Regions from separate parts of the Pseudoduganella sp. GW821-FHT11H04 genome, predicted to be linked through region 1. Evidence: predicted binding sites of a transcription regulator. Region 1 holds the regulator's gene; the other holds the start of a gene.
The links. The regulator FNR, encoded in region 1, switches genes on or off when oxygen is low (the NO sensors DNR and NnrR bind a similar motif). The targets are predictions, from matches to a motif close to TTGATNNNNATCAA.
Positions count from the first base shown of each region.

Region 2: paaX (phenylacetic acid degradation operon negative regulatory protein PaaX) is a predicted target of FNR. The motif match lies at 1,222-1,235, and genes of this name have one in related genera.

Region 1 is NZ_JBXARE010000019.1:82,574-86,021, forward strand. Features, by position in the region: gene AC1RTP_RS26245 (cyanophycin metabolism-associated DUF1854 family protein) at 1-30, shown strand, start outside; gene AC1RTP_RS26250 (bacteriohemerythrin) at 112-498, shown strand; gene AC1RTP_RS26255 (MerR family transcriptional regulator) at 544-996, shown strand; gene AC1RTP_RS26260 (carboxymuconolactone decarboxylase family protein) at 947-1,324, shown strand; gene fnr (fumarate/nitrate reduction transcriptional regulator Fnr) at 1,442-2,218, opposite strand; gene AC1RTP_RS26270 (response regulator transcription factor) at 2,320-2,955, opposite strand; gene AC1RTP_RS26275 (sensor histidine kinase) at 2,948-3,448, opposite strand, start outside.
Region 2 is NZ_JBXARE010000004.1:67,180-70,627, reverse strand. Features, by position in the region: gene paaB (1,2-phenylacetyl-CoA epoxidase subunit PaaB) at 1-134, opposite strand, end outside; gene paaA (1,2-phenylacetyl-CoA epoxidase subunit PaaA) at 146-1,135, opposite strand; gene paaX (phenylacetic acid degradation operon negative regulatory protein PaaX) at 1,258-2,190, shown strand; gene AC1RTP_RS10540 (ABC transporter substrate-binding protein) at 2,290-3,276, shown strand; gene AC1RTP_RS10535 (M14 family metallopeptidase) at 3,342-3,448, shown strand, end outside.

The sequences.
Region 1 (3,448 bases):
AGCAAGAAGATCCTCGACCGCTTCATGTAACACCCCCGAAAATTGACCTGGATCATGTGCCGTCCTGTTTCCGGACGGCACAATTAGCGCTCCCCAATATGGAGCGCTACCATGGATTCCATCGTCTTCGGCCCCGACCTGGCATTAGGCATTCCCGAACTCGACCAATCGCACCGCATCGTTTTCGACATGCTCGACGCAATGGAAAATATGCCGCGTCCAGCCTTCGACGAGGCCTGCCGCGAACTCGCGAAAGAGTTCATCGAACACCTTCGGGCGGAAAACGGCCTGATGGAGCGCATCGCCTATCCTGCGGCCCAGGCGCACCGTGCCGCCCACGGCAACCTGCTGGAACGCATCTCCCGCGTCCTGCGCCTGCTGCGCGACGACGACGAAACCACCGCCCGCCAGATCATCAGCACGCTACCGGACTGGATCGAAGCCCACATCAACACCATGGACCTGGCGCTGGCGGTTGCAGCATCTCGCCTGGCGTAATAAAGTGATTGACTTAGAGCGCGCTCGAACTTCTAAGATCACCCCATGGAATCCCATCTGAGCATAGAGGAAGTCGCCAAACGCACCGGCCTTACCGCCCACACGCTGCGCTATTACGAGCGTATCGGCCTGATCGCCCCGGTTGGCCGCGCGGCTGGCGGCCAGCGGCGCTATGCGGCCTCCGACCTTGCCTGGATCGAATTCCTGCTGCGTCTGCGAGCCACGCATATGCCAATCGGCAAAATGCAGGCTTTCGCAAAACTACGTGGCGCTGGGGACTCCACGGCCGGCGAACGGCGCCAGATGCTGGAGCAGCATTTGGAGGACGTGCTCGCGGAAATCGAAACGTTGCGGCAATCGGCCGCCACGCTGCAGTGGAAAGTCGAGCATTACCGCTCTTTGGAGCAGTCCCTGGCGTCAGGTTCAACCACTAATGGAGGAATTGCTGATGACCACCAACCCAAACCGTTACGAGCGCGGACTCGAAAAACTGCGTGAGATCGATGGCGAGATCGGAGAACGCGTTGTAGCAAGCCTGGCCGAGATCGCGCCGGATTTTGCCCGCTACCTGATCGAATTCCCGTTCGGCGACATCTATTCCCGCCCCGGCCTCGACCTGAGAAGCCGTGAAATCGCGGTTGTCGCCGCGCTAACGGCAATGGGCAATGCAACGCCCCAGCTCAAAGTCCACATCCAGGCTGCGCTCAACGTCGGCGTGACGCGTGACGAAGTCGTGGAAACCATCATGCAGATGGCCGTCTACGCCGGCTTCCCGGCCGCCCTGAACGGCCTGATGGCCGCCAAAGAAGTCTTCGCGCTGCAATAAAGAAGTTCTTCACGAAATACCGGGAACTATGGGCTCGCTATTCCGTGAAGAACCATAAAAAAGGGGCAGCTGAGCTGCCCCATACACCCCCTACAGGTGAGAAAGCTGGTTCGTGGATCAGGCGACGGCCGCGTATTCTTGCGCCATGCCGCCGGAAGACATGACTTCCAGCTTGTTGCGGTCGATGATGCGCAGGTCGCGGTTATTCAGGACGATCGAGCCATCCTGGCGCAGGCGGGCCAGTTGGCGGCTGACGCTTTCCACGGTCAGGCCGAGGTAGCCGCCGATATCTTCACGCGACATGCGCAGCTGGAAACTGGTCGAGGAGTAGCCACGCTGGGCATAACGGCCCGCGAGGTTGAGCAGGAACATGGCCAGGCGCTGCTCGGCGCGCATATGGCTCAGGAACAGCATTACAGACTGCTCGCGCTGGATTTCGCGGCTCATGGTGCGGTGGAATTGCTGCAGCAGGCCCGGGATCTGCATCACTAATTCTTGCAGGCGGCTGAAAGGGATTTCGCACACTTCGCTATCTTCCAGCGCCACAGCATTGCAGGAATGCTGGCCGTTACCGATCGCTTCCATGCCCAGCAGGTCGCCGGCCATGTGGAAGCCGCCAATCGTCTGTTCGCCGCGCTGATTCACCTGGACGGTCTTGAAGTGGCCAAAACGCACAGCGTACAGGCTGTGGAAGCTGTCGCCGGTCTGGTACAGCGGCTCGTCGCGCCCCACGCGGCGGCGGCGTGCGATGATCTGGTCAAGGCGGGCGACATCGTCTTCGGCCAGGCCTTGCGGCAGGCACAGTCGATTGAAACTGCACAGCGAGCATTTTGCAGCGACTGGTGCGCAGGATTTGGTGGCGTTTGCAGGGGTGATTGGGATGACCGGGCTCATGATGCTGCTCCTTGTTTTCGATGGGAGAAGTATCTCCCTCGGCATCATTTCCCGGTATCAAGCATCCTGTGTAGTTGTTGTAGTGGATCCCCTACAAGGCATCAGATCAGTCCATGCTCCAGAGCGTAGCGCGTCAGCTCAGCATTGCTGGACATGCCCATTTTCTCGAGGATGCGGCTGCGGTAGGTGGTCACCGTGTTCGGGCTTAAATGTAGTTTTTCCCCTATGCGAACCAGCGACTCGCCTTGGGCGATAAGCTTGAAAACTTCCAGCTCACGGTTCGAAAGCTCCTCGTGGTCGCCGCTTGGGCCGCCCCCAACCAGGGTTGCCAATTTTTCAAGCAGAGCCGGGCTGACATGCTTGCCGCCGGATGCCGCCTTGCGCACGGCCTCGATCAGGGTCGAGGTCGGGGCATCCTTGGTCAGGTAGCCGGAGGCGCCTGACTTAAGCGCCCGCACGGCGTAAATCTCTTCCGAATAGGTGCTGAGCACCAGCACCGCCATGCGCGGGTATTCGCTGCGCAGGCATTTCAGCAAATCCAGTCCATTCTTGCCCGGCATTTTGATGTCGACCAAAGCGACGTCGAAACTCCGCTCAGCCGCACGTTCCATGGCTTCCACGGCGTTGCCGGCTTCGCCCTCCACGCTGATATCGGTCGCCGTGCCCAGCATCAGGCGCACGCCGTTGCGCGCGATAGCGTGGTCGTCGACCAGCAATACGGTGATCTTGTCACCCATTTTTATCCTCCAAAGGCAGGCGCAGTTGCAGGGTCGTACCCTGCCCCGCCTTGCCGCTGATATTCAGCTCGCCGGCGAAGCGGCGCGTGCGTTCGTGCATCCCGAACAGGCCCCACGATTCGCGGTCGGACAGGCCGGCGCTCTCGATGCCTTTGCCATTGTCTTCGACTCGCAGCACGACACAGTCGCCATCACGGTCCACAATCAAGCGCGCTTCGCTCGCTTCGGCATGGCGCACGACATTGGTCAGCGCCTCCTGGGCTACGCGGAACAGCATGGTGCTACGTTCGGCATCGAGTTCCAGAGCCATTGCAGCGGGCGTGATGTTGCAGCTGCACTGCAACCCGCTGCGCTGGGCCACCTGCTCCGAGTACCACTCCAATGCGGGCCAGATGCCCAGTTGGTCAAGGACGCTGGGGCGCAGGTCGGTGATCACGCGGCGCACGGTTTCAATCGCGTCCTGCGCCAGCTTGGCGGCGTCGTTCAAAAGCGG
Region 2 (3,448 bases), on a different contig from region 1:
CGGCGGGTATAGACATCGCGCGCGTTATTGACTGCCATCTCTGCATCCGGAGCATGCAGGCTGCCCACATGCTTGTGCGCCAGGCCGTGCTGGCTGCGAATGAAGACTTCCCACAGTGGCCATTCTTTGCTCATCTTGTCTCCTCTCAGGCCGCAGCCTGCTCCTTATTGTGTTTGTCGGCGTAGGCGACCAGCGCGTCGCGGAACCATTCGCCGTCTTCGTAGGCTTTGACTCGGGTGCGTAGGCGCTCGCGGTTGCAAGGGCCGTTGCCCTTCAGGACCTGGTGGAATTCTTCCCAATCGATTTCGCCGAAATCGTAGGAGCCGCGCTCCTCGTTCCACTTCAGGTCAGGGTCGGGAACGGTCAGGCCCAGGAATTCGGCTTGGGGCACGGTCTGGTCGACCATGCGCTGGCGCAGTTCATCGTTCGAGAACAGCTTGATGCGCCAGGCGCTCGATTGCGCGCTGTTGACGGAAGCAGCGTCGGAAGGGCCGAACATCATCAGCGAAGGCCACCACCAGCGGTTGAAGGCATCCTGCGCCATCGCCTTTTGCTCCGGCGTGCCTTTGGCGAGCGACATCATGATGTCGTAGCCCTGGCGAGCGTGGAAGGACTCCTCCTTGCAGACGCGGATCATGGCGCGCGAATACGGACCATAAGAGCAGCGGCACAGCGGGATCTGGTTGATGATGGCCGAGCCATCCACCAGCCAGCCGATGGCGCCCATGTCGGCCCAGCTCAGGGTCGGGTAATTGAAGATGGACGAGTACTTGGCTTTGCCGCTATGCAGGGCCGCCAGCAGTTCGTCGCGCGACACGCCCAGGGTTTCGGCGGCGCTGTACAGGTAAAGGCCATGGCCAGCTTCATCCTGGATCTTGGCCAGCAGGATCGACTTGCGCTTCAGGGTCGGCGCGCGGGTCACCCAGTTACCTTCAGGCAACTGTCCGACGATTTCGGAGTGGGCGTGCTGGGAGATCTGGCGAATCAGGGTCTTGCGGTAAGCCTCCGGCATCCAGTCTTTCGGCTCGATCTTGATGCCGGCGTCGATGCGCGCCTGGAATTCGCGCTCCTGCGCGTCCATATCTTCTGCGGTCTGGACCTTCTTCAGGCCGGTTTCCACCATTTGTGCGTACATAAGGAGGGCCTCCTTGTTCGGGATAGACTCATAATACGATACAAAAACAGCTTTGCAAACGAATTTTGTGTGTCATTTAAAAATTCTGTATCCAGATCAATGACAGTGTATAAAATCGGTCTATGCAAAAAAACCAGAAAATCAATAGCTGGATTGAAGAATTCCTGGCCAGCGACCCTCCTCGCTCCAAATCGCTGGTGATGACCATTTTTGGCGACGCCATCGTGCCCCACGGCGGCATGGTGTGGACGGGCAGCCTGATCGAACTGCTAGCCCCCTTCGGCGTGAACGACCGCCTGTTGCGCACCTCGGTCTTCCGCCTCGCTCAGGAAGGTTGGCTGGGCGCCCAGCGCGACGGCCGCCGTAGCAGCTACGCCATCACGCCCGACGCCATGCGCCGCTTCAGCCGCGCCTTCCGCCGCATTTACGCGCCCCTGAACGTGCACTGGAACGGCCAATGGACCCTGGTGCTGGCCGCCGACGGCCTCGACGCCCCCGCCCGCAGCCAGTTGCGCAAGGAGTTGTTGTGGGAAGGCTACAGCGTGATTGCCCCCGGCATTGCGGGCCATCCAGCCGGCGATATGGAGGCGCTGGAAGCCCTGCTGATCCGCCTTGGCCTGCTGCAAAAAGTGTACGTAGTGCAAGCCAGCGAAGTGCCCGGCCTGCGCGCCCGGCCGTTGGGTGACATGGTGGCCGAAGGCTGGGACCTCAGCGAAGTAATGTCCGGCTACGAAAAGTTCACCGCCCAGTTCGACGGCGTGCCCGCCCTGCTGGCCGAAGCAGCTGAGGAAGGCATCGATCCAGAGCAAGCCTTCGTGCTGCGCACCCTACTGATCCACGCCTACCGCCGAGTGCAGCTGCACGACCCGCAATTGCCTGTTGAGCTGCTACCCGACCCATGGCCCGGCGCCCGCGCCTACGAGCTCGCGAGCCAGCTCTACCGCCAGCTGCAAGCCCCCGCCGAGCAGCACATCCTCGCCGCCCTGAAGCGCGAAGACCCAGCCGCCCAGACGCCCGAGTCCAGCTTCTACCACCGCTTCGACGGCCTAAACTAGAAATGTCCACCTTGGGGTCAGGAACGAATGTGGACATTTCGCGAGCGAAAATGTCCACATTCGTTCCTGACCCCAAGGTGGACATTTTGAGGAGGGAACATGTCCTGGCGTAACTGGTTTGCCTGTCTATTGTTGCTGCTGCCCCTGGCAAGCCGGGCGGGGCCGGATACGATCCTGGTCGTGGAGAGCTATAACGTCGAAATGGCTTGGGATGTTGCCTACAAGAAGGCGCTGGAAGACACCCTCGGCGAGCATTACAAGCTCGAGTACTTCCAGATGGACACTAAGCGCCTGCCCAAGTCCCAGCACGCCGCCATGGCCGACCAGGCCTGGGCGCGCTACGAGCAGCTCAAGCCGGGCATAGTGATCCTGGGCGACGACGCCGCGCTCAAGCTGCTGTGCGACCGCTTGGGCGCCACTTCCACGCCGGTGGTCTACCTCGGCATCAACAACAATCCGCGCGAATATTTCGACACCCAGCGCTATCGCAACATCACCGGCGTGCTGGAACGCCCGAACATGAAGCGCAACATCGCCCTGGTGCGGCGCCTTTTGCCGTCAGCCAAGCGCGCGCTGGTGCTGTTCGATACCGACGTCACCTCCCAGGTCGTGCGCAAGGAAACTTTTGGCGACATGACCAGCCAGGACGTCTCCGGCATCCAGGTCGACCTGAAGCTGATCACCAACTGGGAAGAATGGCAGCACGAGGTGGTCGCAGCCCGCGACAAATACGACCTGATCTTCATCGGCCTTTACCAGGCCCTGCACGACAAGGAAGGCCGCAGCGTCAACACGCGCGACGAGGTGGCGCGCTGGACTTCCGAGCACGCGCCCGTGCCCACCTTCGGCTTCTGGGACTGGGCCGTCGGCGCCGACAAGACTGCCGGCGGCCTGGTGCTGTACGGCTACGACCAGGGCAAGGCCGCCGGCGATATCGCACTGCGTATCCTGGGCGGCGCCCAGCCCTCCGCCATCTACCCCGTTACTGCCGACCGCGGCCGCTTTTACTTCAGCCGCAAGCAGCTCCAGCGTTGGGGCCTGAAACTGCCCAACGACCTGTCAGCAGGGGCTTTGCTGACCGACTAGTAGTGAATTTGGTATCATGTCGGCCTTCGCGCAACAGCGCTTTAAATTTTCCGACAGGACACACAATGTCTATCAAAATCAGCAGCCAGTTCGATGCTGGCGCCATCGATGTCGTCAGCGTTACCTCCGCAGGCGATATCGACGTCAATATCCGCAAGGACTCCCACGCGGA